2 linked regions of the Kutzneria chonburiensis genome follow. The protein of the gene in region 1 interacts with the protein of each later gene in a pairwise test. Links are inferred from orthologs where the notes say so. Each region holds a gene or a part of one and is shown on either strand. Other genes may lie near its edges. The genes, in order: rsfS and M3Q35_RS34625.

What was found.
Region 2: the proteins of rsfS (region 1) and M3Q35_RS34625 interact in binary tests that used the Escherichia coli proteins (3 or more experiments, as listed by UniProt). The link is inferred for Kutzneria chonburiensis from one-to-one orthologs.

Annotation. Positions count from the first base shown.
Region 1 is NZ_CP097263.1:9,458,334-9,467,885, forward strand. What follows is about bases 2,720-5,495. They hold rsfS (ribosome silencing factor), read left to right. Parts: upstream 2,720-3,806; coding sequence 3,807-4,184; downstream 4,185-5,495. Other genes in these bases: M3Q35_RS43915 (ferredoxin), read left to right, coding at 2,720-2,836; nadD (nicotinate-nucleotide adenylyltransferase), read left to right, coding at 2,950-3,540; M3Q35_RS43930 (histidine phosphatase family protein), read left to right, coding at 4,181-4,789; octT (diglucosylglycerate octanoyltransferase), read left to right, coding at 4,786-5,495. Also shown: M3Q35_RS43900 (glutamate-5-semialdehyde dehydrogenase), read left to right, coding at 1-676; M3Q35_RS43905 (TetR/AcrR family transcriptional regulator), read left to right, coding at 699-1,286; M3Q35_RS43910 (cytochrome P450), read left to right, coding at 1,362-2,564; more of M3Q35_RS43915, read left to right, coding at 2,606-2,719; more of octT, read left to right, coding at 5,496-5,496; M3Q35_RS43940 (DegV family protein), read left to right, coding at 5,508-6,368; M3Q35_RS43945 (ComEA family DNA-binding protein), read left to right, coding at 6,831-7,259; M3Q35_RS43950 (hypothetical protein), read left to right, coding at 7,256-7,444; M3Q35_RS43955 (DNA internalization-related competence protein ComEC/Rec2), read left to right, coding at 7,437-9,552. UniProt on the Escherichia coli protein: Functions as a ribosomal silencing factor. Interacts with ribosomal protein uL14 (rplN), blocking formation of intersubunit bridge B8.
Region 2 is NZ_CP097263.1:7,511,579-7,521,353, reverse strand. What follows is about bases 3,317-6,315. They hold M3Q35_RS34625 (ATP-binding protein), read left to right. Parts: upstream 3,317-4,265; coding sequence 4,266-5,366; downstream 5,367-6,315. Other genes in these bases: M3Q35_RS34620 (DUF5682 family protein), read left to right, coding at 5,366-6,315; M3Q35_RS34630 (DUF5691 domain-containing protein), read left to right, coding at 3,317-4,269. Also shown: M3Q35_RS34645 (hypothetical protein), read right to left, coding at 1-530; M3Q35_RS34640 (hypothetical protein), read right to left, coding at 542-1,507; M3Q35_RS34635 (SWIM zinc finger family protein), read left to right, coding at 1,661-2,899; more of M3Q35_RS34630, read left to right, coding at 2,902-3,316; more of M3Q35_RS34620, read left to right, coding at 6,316-7,573; M3Q35_RS34615 (vWA domain-containing protein), read left to right, coding at 7,570-8,730; M3Q35_RS34610 (DUF2470 domain-containing protein), read left to right, coding at 8,809-9,597; M3Q35_RS34605 (CPBP family intramembrane glutamic endopeptidase), read left to right, coding at 9,616-9,775.

The sequences.
Region 1 (9,552 bases):
ACGCGGCCTGGTCGACCTGGTCATCCCGCGCGGCGGCGCCGGCCTGATCTCGGTGGTCGTGCAGCAGGCGACCGTGCCGACGATCGAGACCGGCGTCGGCAACTGCCATGTGTACGTGGACCGGGCCGCCGACCTCGACATGGCGCACCGGATCCTGATCAACTCCAAGACCCGCCGGCCGAGCGTGTGCAACGCCGCCGAGACCGTCCTCGTGCACCAGGACGTCGCCGAGCAGTTCGTGCCGGAAGCGATCCGGCAGCTCACCATGCACGGCGTGACCGTGCACGGCGACAAGCGTGCCGGCGAGCTGGCCGAGGTCGTGCCGGCCGTCGACGCCGACTGGGACACCGAATACCTGTCGCTGGACATCGCCATGCGGATCGTCGACTCGCTGGACGAGGCCGTCGAGCACATCGGCCGGCACGGCAGCGGCCACACCGAGGCGATCGTCTCCGACGACGTGCGGGCGGCGCGGGACTTCGTGGCCCGGGTGGACGCCGCGGCGGTCATGGTCAACGCCGCGACCTCGTTCACCGACGGCGCCGAGATGGGCCTCGGCGCGGAGATCGGCATCTCCACGCAGAAGCTGCACGCCCGCGGCCCGATGGGGCTGGCCGAGCTGACGTCGACGAAATGGGTGGTGTGGGGCGACGGTCACGTCCGCGCCTCCTCCTGACACCGCCGGTACGTTCACGGGCGTGACTTCAGAAGCGCCCGAACATCGCCGACGCGACGCGGCCGCCACCAAGGCGGCCTTGCTGCGCGCTGCTCAGGAGCTGTTCACCGAGCGCGGCTACGAGCGGACGACCGTCCGCGACATCGCCGACCGTGCGGGCGTGAACCAGGCTCTGCTGTTCCGCTACTTCGGCAACAAGGAAGACCTCTTCCACGTCGTGCTGGCCACCGAGAGCCGGGTGCTGGTGACGGAGTCGCCGCCCGAGCAGGTGTTGGCCAAGACGCTCGCCCGGATGATGCGCGAGACCGACGCGGAGCACGAGAGCGTGTGGCTGGCCGCGCTGCGCTCCAGCGGGCACGACAGCGCCGCCGACGCCATTCGCAAGCAGCTCGGCCAGGACTACCTGCGGGTGCTGGGCTCGCTGACCGACGCCGAGGACGCGGATCTGCGGGTCGACCTGGTGCTGGCCTGGTTGGTGGGGCTGGGCATGCTGCGCTCCGTCGTGCGCAAGGAACCGCTGGTCAGCGGCGACCCGGAGGCTATCGCCCGGCTGATGCTGAAGGCCGTGTCCGTGCTGCTCGAACGGGTCGACACCGATCCAGTTGGTTGACGCCTGGTAACCAAGTGCCTATCGTCAGGGATGTAAGCGGAAGCTTACATACCAGTTCGGCTTTGGGGAGCTGACATGACGACTGTCGATCGCGGCGTGTGCCCGTATCCGTTCAGCGAGGCCAAGCGGCTTGACCTCGACCCGGAGTACGCGCGGCTGCGCGACAACGGCGAACTGGCCCGCGTGCGCATGCCCTACGGCGGCGAGGCCTGGATGGCCACCAGCTACGAGGACGTCAAGACGGTGCTGGGGGACCTGCGGTTCAGCCGCGCGGCCACCCTCGGCGTCGACGTCCCGCGGATGACGCCGCTGACACAGACCGACTCCACCCTGCTGACCATGGATCCGCCCGACCACAGCCGGCTGCGCAAGCTGGTGGCCAAGGCGTTCACCATGCGGCGCATCGAGATGCTGCGCCCGCGCGCCCAGGAGGTCGTCGACGGCCTGCTCGACGCCATCGAGGCCCAGGGCCCGCCGGCCGACCTGGTGGAGGGGCTCGCGCTGCCGCTGCCGATCACCATGATCTGCGAGCTGCTCGGCGTGCCGTACGAGGACCGTGACCGGTTCCGGGCCTGGTCGGACGCGGCGCTCGCGTTCAGCGCGTACACCCCGGAAGAGATCCAGGCCGGCCGCGACGGGCTGAAGGCGTACCTGGCCGACCTCGTCGCCAAGCACCGCGAGGAGCCGTCCGACTCCCTGCTCAGCGAGCTGGTCCGGGCCCGCGACGAGGACGACCGGCTCAGCGAGGCCGAGCTGGTCCAGTTCGGCGTCACGCTGCTGGTCGCCGGCCACGAGACCACGGCCAACCAGACCGGCAACTTCCTGTACACGCTGCTCAGCAAGCCGCAGCTGCTCAAGGAGCTGCGGGACGACCCCGACCTGCTGGAACCGGCGATCGAGGAGCTGCTGCGGGTGACGCCGCTGGGCGCGGCCGCCGGCTTCCCCCGCATCGCCACCGAGGACGTCGTGCTCAGCGGCACGCTGGTCAAGGCCGGCGAGGCCGTGATGACCCAGACCGCGTCGGCCAACCGCGACGCCCGGGTGTTCGACAACCCCGAGGAGATCGACTTCCACCGGGAGAACAACCCGCACGTCGCGTTCGGCCACGGCGTGCACCACTGCCTCGGCGCGCAGCTGGCTCGACTGGAACTCCAGGTCGCTGTGGGTACTGTGCTGCGGCGCTTCCCCGGCCTGCGGTTCGCGGTCCCGGTCGAGGAGGTGCCGTTCAAGACGGGCCGCCTGGTACGGGGCCTGCAGGCGCTGCCCGTCACCTGGTGATGCAGGATTGACGGGTTCCTGAACTGGCTGAGGAGGACACGGTGGCAGACGGCCGCTGGAATATCGCGATCGACTCGGGCACGTGCATCGGCTCCGGCGTGTGCGCCGGCACCTCGCCGAAGTACTTCACGCTCGACGGCGGCTACGGCACGCCGGTCGCCGACGAGGTCGACGCCGACGACGAGGTGATCACCGCCGCTGAGTCGTGCCCGATGGAGGCGATCCTGGTGCGCGAGGTCGGCACCGACAAGGTGGTCGCCCCGCTGGACTGAGGGGATGGGGGCGCCGGCTGCCGGCCGGCGTCCCCAGCCGCTCGGATAGCCGTTGCTCACACTTCGGCGCTGTCGCAGGCCGAACGGGTGACGGCTGCCTACGCTGGACCGTTATGACCGACAAGCGCCGGGTCGGGGTCATGGGCGGCACCTTCGACCCGATCCACCACGGCCACCTCGTCGCGGCCAGCGAGGTCCAGGCCAAGTTCGAGCTGGACGAAGTGATCTTCGTGCCGACCGGGCAGCCCTGGCAGAAATCCGGCCGCGGGGTCAGCCCGGCCGAGGACCGCTACCTGATGACCGTGATCGCGACGGCGTCCAACCCGCGCTTCTCGGTCAGCCGCGTGGACATCGACCGCGGCGGACCCACCTACACCGCCGACACGCTGGCCGACCTGGCCGATCGTTTCCCCGATGACGACTTGTTCTTCATCACGGGCGCGGACGCGCTGTCCCAGATCGTGTCCTGGAAGCGGGTCGACGAGCTGTTCACCCGGGCCCACTTCATCGGCGTCACCCGGCCGGGCTTCCGGCTGGACGGCCACCACCTGCCGGCCGGCTCGGTCAGCCTGATCGAAGTGCCGGCCATGGCGATCTCGTCCACGGCCTGCCGCGACCGTGTCTGCGCTGGTCAGCCCGTGTGGTACCTGGTGCCGGACGGGGTGGTGCAGTACATCTCCAAGCGCGGCCTCTACCAGTGCTGAAGACGGGAATCCCCCGATCCGGCGCCTGGATCGGGGGACCCGTACTCGTCAGTCCTGGCGCGCTATCGCGTACGCCCGACGGGACGAAGCGCGAGCGCGCCGAGAGACTTCCCGAGCATTCGCACACCTCCCTTCGGTTGGGCCACCCACTGCGGCCGTGTGCCCCTATCTGATCGTCTGGGCCGCGGCCTGGTCAACGGGTTTTTCCCCGGACGCGGGACGGTACCCTTGCCACTCATCCGCAAGTAAAGAACGCAAGGAGTGACGTGGCAGCCACCGACGAGGCACGACGGCTGGCGCTGGTGGCCGCACACGCGGCCGCCGACAAGAAGGCGCACGACATCAAGGTGCTGGACGTCTCCGCCCAGCTCGTGATCACGGACTGCTTCGTGATCGCGTCGGCGCCCAACGAGCGTCAGGTCGGCGCCATCGTGGACGCCGTCGAGGAGAAGATGCGGGAGGCCGGCACCAAGCCGGTGCGCCGCGAGGGGGCCCGCGAGGGTCGCTGGGTGCTGCTCGACTTCGTGGACGTCGTTGTGCACGTCCAGCACACCGAGGAGCGCGTCTTCTACGGCCTTGAGCGGCTGTGGAAGGACTGCCCGGAGATCCCGTTCGACGACGGGACCAGTGAGGACGGTTCATGACCCTGAGCAGAATCCTGCTGTGGCGGCACGGGCAGACCGAGCACAACGCCAGCGGCCACTGGCAGGGCCACCTGGACTCGCCGCTGACCGAGCGGGGCCGGGAGCAGGCGCGGGCCGCGGTGCCCGCGCTGCTGGCGTACGAGCCGCAGCTGGTGGTCGCCTCCGACCTGCGGCGGGCCACCGACACGGCGAAGATCCTGGTCGAGGCCAGTGGCCTGCCGCTGCGGCTGGACAAGCGGCTGCGGGAGACCGACATCGGGCACTGGCAGGGCCTGACGTCGGCCGAGGTGGACGCCCGCTACCCGGGCGGCATCAAGACCTGGCAGACCGACCCCACGTGGGCGCCGCCCGGCGGCGAGGCCCGGGTGGAGGTGGCGACACGGGCCCATGAGCTCGTCAACGAGCTGGACGAGGAGCAGTCCGGCACCGTGTTGCTGTGTGCGCACGGGGGCCTGATCACGGCACTGACCGCGCAGCTGCTGACCATGCCGGTGTCGATCTGGCCGCAGCTGGGCGGGCTGAGCAACTGCCACTGGGCGGTGCTGGCCCGACGGCCCGGCGGTGACGGCCGCTGGCGGCTGCTCACGTACAACGCCGGCGCGTGAACCTGCTCGTCGTCGGGGATTCGCTGTGCTTCCACGGCCCCGTCGGGCCGCTGGCCGCCGACGACCCACGGCTGTGGCACTCGGTGGCCGCGTCGTCGCTGGGGGGTTCCTCGGAGCTGATCGCCGGCTTCGGGTGGACCGCCCGCGACGCGTGGTGGGCGGTGACGGGGGATCCTCGGTTCTGGGCGGCGCTGGCCCGCGCCGACGTGTTGGTGCTGGCCGTGGGCGGCATGGACACGCTGCCGTCGCCGCTGCCGACGTATCTGCGTGAGGGGCTGCGGTTCCTACGCCCGGACGCGCTGCGGCGGCGCGTGCGGGCGGTGTACCTGGGCGCGCAGCCGTGGTTGTCCCGGCTTGGCGGTCCGGTGGCGTTGCCGGCGCACCTGACGGAGCGCTACCTGGACGACTGCGTGCGGGCCGTGCGGACGCTGCGGCCGGGGCTGCCCGTGGTGGGCATGGTGCCGCCCGTGCACCGCGCCGCCGTGTACGGCTACGTGCACAGCGGCCGGCCGGCGGGGGAGGCGGCCGTGCGCAGGTGGGCGTTGCGGCACGAGGTGCCGCTGCTGGACCTGCCGTCGCTGATTGGTGAGCACGTGCGTGGCGGGCACGGCAATCCCGACGGCATCCACTGGGGATTCGACGCACATCGGGCCGTGGGCCAGGCCATGGCGGACACGGTCCGCCACCTGGACCCCGTCAACCCGTAGGCTGGGCGGCCGTGTCCGTCGCCGTCGTCACCGACTCCACCGCGTACCTGCCGGAAGGCTTCGCCGAGCGGCGCTCGGTGCGGGTGATCCCGCTGCACGTGCTGGTCGACGGGGTCGGGCGGCTGGACGGCGTCGACTTCGGGCCGGTCGAGCTCGCGGGGGCCCTCGGCGAACGGCGGACCGTCACCACGTCGAGGGCCAATCCCGCCGAGCTCGCCGCCGAGTACCGCAAGGCGTTGGAGGACGGCGCCGAGGCCGTCGTCGCCGTGCACCTGTCGGGGGAGCTGTCCGGGACGTGGAACGCCGCGTGGATGGCGGCCGAGGAAGTCGGGCCGGATCGGGTGCGGATCGTCGACTCGCGGTCCACCGCGATGGGGCTCGGATTCGCCGCGTTGGCGGCCGCGGATGCTGCTGCCGCCGGGGCGTCGCCGGCCGAGGTTGAGCGGGCCGCCACGCGCGTGGCCGCCCGGGCTCGGACGTTTTTTTCCGTTGAGACGCTTGAGTATCTGCGTCGTGGCGGCCGTATCGGCACGACCGCCGCATTGGTCGGGACCGCGCTGTCGGTGAAGCCCCTTCTGCACGTCGAGGACGGCCGCATCGTGCCGCTGGAGAAGGTCCGCACCACCAGCCGCGCCATCGCCCGTCTCGTCGACCTCGCCGCCAATGCCGCCGGCCGCGGCCCGGTCGAGCTGGCCGTGCACCACCTGGCCGCTCCCGAACGGGCCGCGGAACTCGCCGCCAAGCTGGAGTCCCGCCTGCCCAACTCGCCCGGCTGCCTGATCTCCGAGGTGGGGGCGGTGATCGGCGCCCACACCGGTCCCGGGGTGCTGGGCGTGGTCGTCGTCCCGGGCGGCCTGAACCTCCCGGCCTGACCCCCAACCCACCAGAATGGCACACCCCGCCACCGCCTGACCCCAGCCAAGCCCACCTGTCCACAGCCCCCGACTTGTCCACATCTGGATCTTCACCAGCGCCGCCCCCACCCCGCCCCGCCCTAGCGTCGACGCCGTGCTCGATCGACTGCGCCCAGGCGCCACCGACCACACGGCCCAGGTACGCAAACGCCTGACCGAGGTGTTCGGCGACGCCGTGCCCGAACCGCAGGACGCGCCCGACAGTGACACGGCCGCAGGGCGGGCGGGTCCGTTGGTCGAGCGCTGGTTGCCCGGAGGCGCCCGGGTCCGCCGACCCCGAACGGCGGTACTCGCCCTCGCCGGCGCGGCGCTGATCGCCGCGTTGGCCGCTGCCCTGGGCATGTGGCTGAGCCGGCCCGTGCTGGAACAGCCACCGCACCTGCCCGCCCCCGCGACCCCAACCGCCGCGCACAGCGCGGGGTGGGCAGGCCGGGCCCGTCGCCCGGGCCGTTGGTCGTCAGCGTCGTCGGCAAGGTCGCCCGGCCAGGACTGGTCACGGTGCCCGACGGCTCCCGGGTCGCCGACGCACTGCGTGCCGCCGGCGGCTCACTGCCCGACGCTGACCTGTCCCAACTCAACCTGGCCCGCAAGCTGTCCGACGGCGAACAGGTCGCCGTCGGTGTGCCGCAGCCCCAGGCGGTTCCGGGGCAACCGCCCGGCAAGGTCAACCTCAACACGGCCACCGAGACCGAGCTGGAGACGCTGCCTGGCGTCGGACCCTCGATGGCGCAACGGATTCTCCAGTGGCGGACCAAGAACGGCCGCTTCCAGTCGGTCGACCAGCTCCGCGAGGTCGACGGTATCGGCGCCACCAGATTCGACCACCTGAAGGACTTGGTGCAGACATGACCACTACTCGGATCTTCCGTCGACACGCCGCGGTGTTCGCCCTGCCGGTCGCTCTCCTGTGCGGGCACCAGTTCTGGTGGTCGCTCGTCGTCGCCGTGGTGGCGCTCGGGATCGAGCTCGTCCGGTTCCTCCGATCGCCACTGTTCATGCGGATCCGGATCGAGCCGGCGGTCCGCGATGACTGACACCCGGATGGTGCCGGTCGCCCTGGTGGTGTGGGCGGTCGCCACGGTTGGCCTGGCGTGGGGCTGGCAGTTCAGCTGGCTACTCGGCTTTCTCGCTGCGGGCACGGCCTTGCTGGTGGCCTTCCGGTCGCTGCGCTGGCGTCCGCAGGCGGTGCTCGTGATCACCCTCGGCGCGTTGGCAACCTGTTGGATCGCAACGGTGATTCATGCATCGGCGACGAATCCGCTGCGGCAGGACGCGGAGCGGGGCACCGTCGTCACGCTGCGGGTCGAGGTGTCGGAGCGGCCGAAACCCCTTCGTACGCAAGGATTCGGCAGCCGGCAGGGCGGCGCGGACCGCGTCCTGGTCCCGGCCGGCGATGTCATGGTGCTGGCGCAGGCCGGCGACTGGGCCAACCTGCTGCCGGGCCAGTGGCTCACCGTCACCGGCCGGGCCGCCCCATCCCGCGGCGGCGACCTCACTGTCGCGGTCGTGCAGGCCAGGGGATCGCCGGCCGACGTGTCGCCGGCTCCGCCTTGGCAGAAGGTCGCGGCCGCACTGCGAAACGGACTGCGGCGAGCATCGGAGGTGTTGCCGGACGAGCAGGCGGGCCTGGTGCCTGGGCTGGTCGTCGGTGACACGGCGAACCTGTCGCCGCGGGTGTCCGACGAGTTCCGGGTGGCCGGCATGACCCACCTGCTCGCGGTCAGCGGGGCCAACCTGGCGATCGTCGCCGGTGCTGCACTGTTCGCGATCCGGTTGCTGGGACTGGGCCCGCGGATTGCCGGCGCGGGCGCCGGCCTGGCGGTGATCGGATTCGTCATCCTCGCCGGTCCGGAGCCGAGCGTGTTGCGGGCGGCGATGATGGGCGGCCTGGCGCTGTTGGCTTTGGTGCTGGGCCGGGAGAGATCGCTGCTGCCGGCGTTGGCCTGGTCGGTGGTGGTGCTGGTGCCGATCGACCCGGCGCTCGGCCTCAGCGCCGGATTCGCGCTCTCCGTGCTCGCGACCGGGGCCCTGGTACTGGTCGCGCCGCGATGGGCGGCGTGGCTGCGTGACCGGGGCGTGCCGCCCGGCATCGCCGAGGCCATTGCCGCGCCGCTGGCCGCCCACCTGGTGACCGCACCCGTGATCGCCGGCCTGTCCGGCGAGGTGAGCGTGGTCGCGGTGATCGCCAACCTGGTGGCCGAACCAGTGGTCGCGCCCGTGACGGTCATCGGGGTGCTCGCCACGGTGGTGACGCCGATGAACCAGTGGCTGGGCGAGTTGCTGGCCCGCTTGACCAGCCCGGAGGCGTGGTGGCTCATCCACGTCGCCCGCTACACCTCGTCGATGCCGCTGGCGTCGGTGCGTTGGCCGAGCGGCTTGCTCGGGACGGTGCTGTTGGCCGCCTTGCTGGGCGTGGGTTGGGCCGTGGTGCGGTCGCGGCGGCTGCGCGTGGTGGCGGCCGTGATCGCGGCCGGTGCGGTGCTGGTGTTGATGCCGGCGCGGCTCACCGGTTCCGGTTGGCCGCCGACAGGGTGGGCGATGGTGAGTTGCGATGTAGGCCAGGGCGACGCGCATGTGGTGGCGACGTCCGAGCCGGGACGGGTGGTGCTCATCGACACCGGGCCGGACCTCAGCTCGATCGTCGGCTGCCTGCACCGGCTCGGCGTGGTCAGCATTCCGTTGGTGGTGCTCAGCCACCTGCACGCGGACCACGTCGGTGGCTTGTCGTCGGTGCTCAGCGACTATCCGGTCGGTGCCGTCGGCGTCGGGCCACTGCACGAACCGGCCTGGGCCTGGGACCAGGTCCGCCGGCTGGCCTCGGCCGCGGGCGTGAAGGTGGTGGACATCGTTGCCGGACAACGAATCGAGTTACCAGGAATGGCCATGACCGTGATCGCGCCGCAGGCCGTGCCGAGCCATCTCGGCCCCGACGCCGAGGGCACACCCGTCAACGACGCCTCGCTCGTCCTGCGCGCCGACACCCCGGCCGGCCGGATCCTGCTGACCGGCGACATCGAGCTGGAAGGGCAGGCCAACCTGTTGGCCAGCAACGAGGATCTGTCCGCCGACGTGCTCAAGGTGCCCCACCACGGCAGCCGCTACTCGCTGCCCCGCTTCCTGGAACGCGTGCATCCCCGGGTCG
Region 2 (9,775 bases), 1.9 Mb from region 1 along the record:
TCGGTCGGTTCCGGAGCCGCCACGACCTTGGCCGGCAGCGGCGTCGGCACGCCGTCCAGGAACACCACCGCCTGGCCGTCCGCATCCGGGCCGACCACCGTGATCTCGCCCGTACGGGCGATGACCTGCCGCAGGCCCCAGTTCACCGGCCGCACCTGGAGATGCATCGCCCCGACCGCCAGCACCACCCGTTCGCCCTTGTACGCCACGATCCGCGCCGCCAGCCGTTGCGCCGGAGTGCCGTTGAGCAGGCTCCTCGCCGCCGGCAGCCAGCGGCTGTAGCGGACCTGGTGCCGGATGCCGGCCACCGCCAGCCGGATCGCGTTCAGCCCGAACACCACACCGAAGGCGCTCACGGTGCGCAGGAAGGCCACCAGCACCGCGGCCAGCACCAACGACACGACCAGCCCCGTCACCGCATTGCGGGCTCCCCGTGCGTAGACCTGCATCCGCAGCTCGACCGCCTTGTCCTCGGTCTGCCACGACTCCATCGGCCGCCACACGGCCACCGACAACTGCGCGTTGTCCACCCCTGTTCCCCCTACTTGTCGAACCGGACGACCCCGGCGATGGGATAGTCCGGCACGCCCACACCGAGCGTCATACCGGGAGCGGGTATGCCCGCCACCCACAGCAGCCCCGAGGCTCGCACGTTGGCGAGCAGCTGCACGGACCACACGACCTTGCCGGCCAACTCGGAGCCGTCCGGCAAGGTGACGACAACCGACTGGTCGGGGCCCAATTTCGCCGGGTAGTCGACGAGCGGCGCGCGGAGCAGGCCCGGTGCCTGCAAGCAGGGCACGATGCGCAGCCACTGCCGGCCGGCCAGCACCAGGATCGTCAGCGCGGCGATCACGTACAGCCAGGTCAGCACCTGCGGCTGCGGCGCCAGCTCGGTGCCGATCGAGATGACCATCAGCGCGGTGAACGCCCAGCGCCGGGCGAAACCCCGAGCGGCCGATCGCGCCGAGGACCGAGCCCCCACCTGAGGTTCGCCCCGTGCCGGCCGCTGGCCGGACAGGTGCTGCGCCGGCTCCGCCACCGTCTGACCGAAGTTCGGGTACACCACGGCGTCGCCGAACACGACCGCCTGGCCGGCGGCATTCGGGCCGACCAGCCAGACGTGGTCGGCCAGGCGGACCGTCGGCATGAGAATCGGGAAGCGCAGTGTGTTGCCGTCGATCCTCAACAGCTGACCGCCGAGGTGCTCCGCCTCGATCGAGCGGGCCGGCTCGGTGGCCAGCAGCTCGTCGACCACGGCGCGGTATCGCCCCACCCGGAGCCACTGCGTGATCATGCGCCGGCTGACCAACAGCACCGCCACCGTCGCGAGGCCGGTGCTCACCGGGAGACCGGTGAACAGACAGAGCAGCGCGAGGAAGACCAAGCCCGACCAGGCCCGTGCAAGCCGGTCGCTGTGCTCACGCAGCAGCCGCAGACTCCGCCGCACGTCGGGGTCCCGACCGGCCGGCCGGCCCGTCGGCGGCTGCCAGACGGCAGTCCTCACCCTTGCCACCAATCCCCCTCGGCTGACGCGCTGATTCCTATCAGGGGTGCACTCGCCCGGCCTAACGGCTTCATCCGACTGTGACCTGCGGGAACGGACCGGGGCAAGTGAAGGTCGGTGAAACTGTCGGGGGGTGCCCATATGGTCATTGGCATGGACGTGGAAGCAGTGCTGGCGCAGGCGCCGGACCGCCAGGTGGCGACCGGGGCCAGCAAGCTGGCGGCGCCGGCGAAGTGGCCGGAGCTGGGCCGCGACGACGCCGCGCTGTGGGGGCTGTGCCAGGGCAGCGGCAAGAGCCCGTATCAGGTCTGCGTCGACCTCACGGACCGGGCGACGAAGTGCTCGTGCCCGTCGCGCAAGTTCCCGTGCAAGCACGCGGTGGCCCTACAGTTGTTGCACGTCAACGGTTCCACCCAGGAAGGCAATCAGCCGGAGTGGGTCGGCAACTGGCTGCGGGCCCGGCACACACGGGCCACGGCGGAACGCAAGCCGGCGCAGCCGGGCAAGCGGCGCGAGGAGTCGGTACGGGCGGGCATCGCCGGCCTCACGGACTGGCTGACCGACCTGTCGGCCGGTGGCCTGCACACGTTGCCGTCGCGGGAACAGGCGTGGTGGCAAGGAATCATGGCCCGGATGGTGGATGCGCAGGCGCCCGGCATCGCCTCGGCGATCGGCGAGCTGCGGTCGGTGGTGGGGGCCAACCGCCCGCGCTGGTACGAGGAGGCGACCGACCACATCGGACGGCTCTACCTGCTCACACGCACCGATTTCTCCGACGCGGCAAGGGTTCGGCTCGGCTTCACCACCACGGAGCAAGAAGTGCGGGCCGGCGAGAGCTGGGCCGACGACTGGGTGGTCCTGCTCCGTATGGACAGCGACGACGGCAAGGTACGCACGGTGCGCCAGTGGGCATGGGGGCGTTCCCGCAAGCAGTGGGTGTACACGGCGCGGCACGCGGCCGGCGGCGCGATTCCCGTGCCGGCAATGACTCCTGGGGCGGAATTGACGGCGGTGATGCATCCCTATCCGGGCGGACTGCCGCGGCGGGTGGCGGTCGGCGAGATAACGCGGACCGGTCCGGCCGGCCCGATTCCGGTGGCGGACACGTGGGAGCAGGCGCTGGCGGCGGCCGAGCCGCTGCTGGCCGGCGACCCGTGGCTGCGGCTGGTTCCGTTGTGCGCCAAGGCAACGAAGCCGGCCAGGGACGACCGGTCGCTGTTCCTGGTCGACGTGGTCGACCGTGCCCTGCCGGTACGGGCGGGCGCGTCGCTGGCCCAGGCGCTGGCCCGAACCGGCGGCGCGCCGTTCGACGCGATGGGGCTGTGGGACGGGAATTCCCTTCAGCTGTGCGCAATCGCCGAGCCGGGGGCGTTCCCGGAGGTGGTGTCGTGAACATGGAGCAACGGTGGCAGGACACCGTGCAACAGCTGCTCGTCGGGACGCGCCGAGGCAACGTCGACCGGGACACGCTGCTGACCGACTGCGCGGCGCTGGGCGTGGCCCGGTTCGGCGCGCGGCTGCCGATGACGCCGGCCGATTTGACGCCAATTTCCCTTGCACCGCCGGAGAATGCGCAGCTGGCCGGTGATTCGGCGCGCACCGTGCTGGCCCAGGTTTTGGGCTGGGACGACGAAGCCCTGCTGACGGAGTGGTGCGCGGCGGCCAGCCGGGCCAAGGTCGTTGCGACGCATGCCCAGTTGCCGCAGTTGCTGGCGCTGGGCGGGGGGCGTCCGACGCTGCGACCGGCGATCCGGCTCGTGTTGGGGGCGCGCGGCCGGTGGCTGGCGCAGTTGAGCAAGGACTGGTCGTGGGCGATCGGCGTCGACGAGCAGGAGCCGTACGACCCGGATGCGCCGGCCGGCAGGCGGCTGACCGCGCTGCGGCTGTGGCGGCGGACCGACCAGGGGGCGGTCCGAGCACTGATCGCGGAGCGGTTCCCGGAAGAGCGCCGGGCGACCGATCGGCAGCTGCTGATCAACGCGCTCGAGGTCGGCCTGTCCATCGAGGACGAGCCGATCCTCGAGGCCGCGTTGGACGACCGGGCCGCCGGCGTGCACGACCTGGCGTTGCGGCTGCTGCGCAAGCTGCCGGGAACGGCGTTGGCGCAGCGGGCCGAGCGCCGGCTCTGGGACGGCCTGCGCGACGCCGACGTGATCCCGGACGGACGGTTCGAGCTGGAGCCGGACGAGGCCGAGAAGCGGGACCTGCTGCACGACGGCAACACCGAGATCGGCATCGCCGGCCGACTGCGCGCCGCCGCGGCGTCGGTGCCACCGGAGTTCTGGGAGCTGGACCAGGTGATGGCCAGCCCATGGGCCAAGCCGCTGCTGCAAGGCATCGCCGATGCGCTACCGCTGGCGGCCGACCCGGTGCCGTGGGCGCTGGCGGCGTCCGAGGTGCTGACCGGCATGGCGCTGCTGGACGCGATCGACTCGCTGCCGGCACGCACAGCCTCCGAAGTGCTGGTCGCCGTGTCGCACGACTGGAAGTACGACCTGCTCGACCACGGCTGCTCGCAACTGCCGGGGCCGTGGTCGGCCGGCACCACCGAGGCGCTGCTGGAACGCTTCGTCGTCGCCGTCACGCCCGGGTGGCGCACCGGGCGGCCGCCGCCCGTACTGCTGACCAGAGGCGATGTCGGCGTATTGACCGCGCAATGGCCACGGATCGCCGAACGCTGGCCGGAACACACCAACGAACAAGCCGTGCTGCACCTGCGCGTCCAACTGCGGGACGCGTTCGATCGAAAGGGCGATCAGTGACTTCCGAAACCGTGCTGCGGCCGTCTGCCGAGCAGCAGTACGCCGCCGAGCTGCAAGCGCTGGCGGCGGTTGACGACCGCCCGAAGCCGCCGATGTGGAAGCTGTCGCCGCAGGCCGTGGTCCGCTACGTGCTCGGCGGCGAGCTGCCCGACGGCACCGCCATCACCCCGAAGTACGTTGGCGACCGGCGGATCGTCGAGGTCGCCGTGGCCACGCTGGCCACCGACCGCGCGCTGCTGCTGGTCGGCGTGCCCGGCACCGCGAAGTCGTGGCTGTCCGAGCACCTGGCCGCGGCCGTCAGCGGCGACTCCACGCTCGTCGTGCAGGGCACGGCCGGCACGAGTGAGGAATCCGTCCGCTACGGCTGGAACTACGCCCGGCTGATCGCGGAAGGGCCGAGCGAGGCGGCGTTGGTGCCCAGCCCGGTGCTGCGGGCCATGAAGACCGGGGCCATCGCCCGGGTCGAGGAGCTCACCCGGATGCCGTCCGAGGTGCAGGACTCGCTGATCACCGTGCTTTCCGAGAAGGCATTGCCGGTGCCGGAGCTGAACTTCCAGGTTCAGGCCGTGCCCGGCTTCTCGATCATCGCCACGGCCAACGACCGGGACCGTGGCGTGAACCAGATGTCCTCGGCGCTGGCCCGCCGGTTCAACACCGTGGTGCTGCCCCCGCCGGCCAGCGAGGACGCCGAGGTGGAGATCGTCTCCAGCCGGGCCGCCCAGCTCGGGCGGGCGCTCCAGCTGCCGGCCGAGCCGCCGGCCCTGGAGGAGGTGCGCCGGGTGGTGCGGGTGTTCCGCGAGCTGCGCAATGGGTCCACGGTGGACGGTCGCACTCAGCTCAAGAAGCCGAGCGGCAGCCTGTCCACGGCCGAGGCGATCTCCGTGATCACCAGCGGCATGGCGCTCGCGGCGCACTTCGGTGACGGCAACCTCGGGGCCGACGAGCTGGCCTCCGGGCTGCTCGGCGCCGTGGTCAAGGACCGCGTGTCGGACACCGCCGCCTGGCAGGAATACCTGGAGGCCGTGGTCAAGGAGCGGCCGGAGTGGCGCGACCTGTACCGCGCCTGCCAGGACCACGACCTGGCCGGTTACGCCTGATGCCCAAGCTCCCCGACCGCGTCACGCTGCTCGGCATCCGCCACCACGGGCCGGGATCGGCGCGGATGGTGGCCGCCGCGCTGGCGGCCGTCGAGCCGGCGCTGGTGCTCGTGGAGGGGCCGCCGGAGGCCGACGGGCTGGTCGCGCACGTGAGCGGGCTGACCCCGCCGGTCGCGCTGCTGCTGCACGACGAGGCCGATCCGGCGACGGCCGCGTTCTGGCCGTTCGCCGGCTTCTCGCCGGAGTGGCAGGCGCTGCGCTGGGCCGACGAGAACGCCGTCCCGCTGCGGTTCTTCGACCTGGCCGCGGCGGCGACGCTGGGCGAGGACGACGAGCCGGACCGGGTGGCCATCGACCCGCTGGGTCTGCTGGCTGAGGCCGCCGGCTTCGACGACCCGGAACGCTGGTGGGAGGACGTCGTCGAGCACCACGCGGCGGCCGATCCGATCGGGCTGGCACAGGCCGTCGCCGAGGCAATGACCGCGCTGCGGGAGGAGTTCGCCGACCACGTCGGCCAGCGCACGTTGCGTCGCGAGGCGGCGATGCGGCAGGCGATCCGCAAGGGGCTCAAGGAGGTCGACGGCCCGATCGTGGTCGTCTGCGGTGCCTGGCACGTGCCGGCGCTGCTGGACCTGCCCACGGTGGGGGCGGATACCGCGCTGCTCAAAGGCCTGCCGAAGAAGAAGATCAGCGGCACCTGGGTGCCGTGGAGCCACGGCCGGCTGGCGAACGCCGCCGGGTACGGCGCCGGCATCGCCTCCCCCGGCTGGTACGCGCATCTGTGGGAGACCGCGGCCGCCGGCGACGCGGTGCCGCGCTGGTTCGCCCGCGCATGCCAGGTGTTGCGTGACGAAGATCTGCCGGCGTCCACGGCCAGCGCCGTCGAGGCCGTACGGCTGGCCGACGCGTTGGCGGCCATGCGAGGCCGGCCGTCGCCCGGGTTGGCCGAGGTCAGCGAGGCGACGCTGGCCGTGCTGTGCGGCGGTGACGACACGCCGCTGCGGATCGTGCACGAGAAGCTGGTGGTCGGCGAGGAACTGGGCATGGTCGGCGAGGGCGTGCCGCGCTCGCCGCTGGCCGCGGATCTCGAACGCCTGCAACGACGTCTGCGGCTGCCGGCGGCCGCGATCGAGAAGCAGTTCCGGCTCGACCTCCGTAAGGACATGGACCGCGAGCGGTCGAAGTTGTTGCGGCGCTTGAATGTGCTGGACGTGCCGTGGGGCGAGCACGACCACACCAACAGCACCGGCACCTTCGCCGAGGCGTGGCGGGTGCGCTGGGATCCGAGCCTCGCAGTCGCCGTGGCGGCCGCCGCGCGGCACGGCACGACCGTGGAAGCCGCAGCTGAGCAGGTTTTGCGTCAGCGCGCCGAGGACGCCGACCGTGTGGCCAAGGCCGCCACAGTGTTGGAGCAGTCGGTCTTCTGCGAGTCGCCGGCCGCCGTGGCCGCTGCCCGTCGAGCCCTCGACCGGTGCGCCGCCGCCGCGACCGACGCCGCCGAGTTGTTGCAGGCCTTGCCCTCCCTGGCCAGCACAGTGCGCTACGGCTCCGTACGCGGCACCGATCCCGAGCTGCTGCGATCCGCGCTGCACGGCCTGCTGGCCCGTGGCGCGGTCGGGCTGCCGTTGGCCTGCCGCAACGTGGACGACGACACCGCCGACCAGCTGGTGGCCGCCCTCGACGCCGCCCAGGACGCCGCCGGCCTGGCCGCCGACGACGATCACCGGGCGGTGTGGCGGGACGCGCTGATCCGGCTGGTCGGGCTGGCCGACGCACACGGTCTGCCGGCCGGTCGGGCGACTCGGCTGCTGTGGGAATCCGGCGACCTGGATACAGATTCCGTGGCCGCCCGACTGCATCGAGCGGTGTCCGCCCAGCTTTCCCGCGCAGAGTCTTCGACCTCCGGTGCGACGGCCTTCGTGGCCGGCTTCCTGCGCGGCTCGGCCGCACTGCTGGCCGCCGACGACCGGATGTTCGCGCTGATCGACACCTGGCTCACCGGCCTGTCGCCCGAGGCGTTCGCGGACGCGTTGCCGCTGCTACGGCGCGCGGTCGGCGACTTCAGCTCGGCCGAGCGCCGCACCCTCGGCGACCGCGTGATGGCCGGCGGCAGCCGGACCGTGGTGGTGCCAACCGGAGACTGGGACGAGGACCGGGCCGAGCGCCTGGCCGCCCACGTCCGCGACCTGATCGGAGCATCGGCGTGAGCGACGAACGGCAACGGCGGTGGCGGCTGCTGCTCGGCGGCGCGGCCGGTGAGATGGGCGGTCTGGGCGCGGACGATGAGCGTCGGGACGGGGCGCTGACCGCGCTCTACGGCGGCGGTGACGGTGGTAGCGGCGACGGCAAGCGCACTGCCGGCTTGGGCAACAGTAACCCGGTCCTGCACCGCTGGCTCGGCGACGTCCGCACGTACTTCCCGACCTCCGTGGTGCAGGTGATGCAGCGCGACGCCGTGGAGCGGCTCGGCCTGAACAAGCTGCTGCTGGAGCCGGAACTGCTGTCGACGGTCGAGCCGGACGTGCGACTGGTCGGCACGCTCGTCTCGCTGTCCAAGGCAATTCCCGCCCGTACCAGGGAAACCGCGCGGGCCGTCGTGCGCAAGGTGGTCGAGGAGGTCGAGCGCAAGCTGGCCGACCGGCTGCTGGCCGCCGTGCACGGGGCGATCGACCGGTCGCGGCGCACCCGTCGCCCTCGTCTGTCCGATGTGGACTGGGCCACGACCATCAGGGCCAACCTGAAGAACTACCAGCCGGCGCAGAAGACGGTGGTGGTCGGCGACCTGATCGGCCGTCAGCGGCGGTCGCGCACCGCCTCGCTGCGGGACGTGGTGCTGCTGGTCGACCAGTCCGGCTCGATGGCCGAGTCGGTGGTCTACTCCGCGGTGTTCGGCGCGGTGCTGGCCTCGATCCGCGCCGTGGACACCAAGCTGGTGGTGTTCGACACCGAGGTAGTCGACCTGACCGAGACCCTGGACGACCCGGTGGACGTGCTGTTCTCCACCCAGCTCGGCGGCGGCACCGACATCAACCGGGCCGTGGCCTACGGCCAGTCGCTGATCAAGCGGCCGGCCGACTCGGTGATGGTGCTGATCAGCGACCTGTTCGAGGGCGGCGTGGCCGGCGAGCTGCTGCGCCGGGTGCGGGAGCTGGTGGCCAGCGGTGTGACCGTGGTGGTGCTGCTGGCGCTGTCCGACAGCGGTGCGCCGGCCTACGACCACGAGCTGGCCGCGCGGCTGTCCGAACTGGGCGCGCCGGCCTTCGCCTGTACTCCGGACAGGTTCCCCGACCTGCTGGCGGCTGCGCTGCGGCGGGACGACGTGGCAGCCTGGGCGGAGGAAGCGGGCATGGCGGTCGGTAGATGACCTGGTCAGGGACACTCGAACGAGTCCTTCCCAAGACCGGCCGACAGAGGTTAGGGTGACCTAACTTGGAGGTGAGCGATGAGCCAGGCCACGTACCGGCCGCCGGCGCCCACCGCGGCGGAGCGGGCAAGGACGATCGCCGCGCGCGGGGGCCGGGCCGCGGTGCTGCCCGGGGCCGACGAGGCGTCGGCCCCGGCGTCCCGGACCGTGCCGATGCTGCACCACGTGCATGCGAACGGGGTCGCCACGTTCCTGTTCCGTGACAACGATCCGCTGGTCGGGCTGGCCGCGCAGGCCCCGCGCGGCGAGCTGACCGGCATGCTCGAACTGGCCGACACCGCGCCCGTGCCGCTGCGCGAGCCGGTGCGCGGTCTGCTCTGGATCACCGGTTGGCTGCGGGCTCTGGACGGCGAGGAGGCCCGGGCCGCCGTCCTCGAGGTCGTCGAGGCCAAGCCCGATCCGCGCCTGCTGGACGCCGGCCACGGCGCCACCGTGCTCCGGCTGACGCCGGCCTCGATGGTCGTCGCCGACGCCGAAGGCACCAGTTCGGTTCGGCCGAGCGAGTTCGGCGAGGCCCAGCCCGACCCGTTCCACCAGCAGGAAGATCAGTGGCTGCGGCACCTGGAGCTGTCCCACCGGGACGTCGTCGAGCTGCTCAGCCGACACCTGCCCGAGCACCTGCGCGGCGGCCACGTCCGCCCGCTCGGCCTGGACCGGCTCGGCCTGCGGCTGCGCGTGGAGGCCGTCGAAGGTGATCACGACGTCCGGATCGCCTTCGCGCACCCGGTCAGCACGCCCACGGAGCTGTCCGGCGAGCTGCGACGCCTGATGGGCTGCCCGTTCTTGACACAGGCCCAGCGGGGGTAACGGGTAGCGTCCGCCGGCATGGCGAGTGTTGTGCGCAGCTGGCTGGCCCCGGCGCGGGTCACGGACGCGATCACCGATCCGACGGAGCGGCGCGGCTACACCTGGGAACTGCTGATCGTCTTCAGCGCGACGCTGGGGCTTTCCGGGATCCGCAGCCTGATCTCGTTGCTCAACTCGC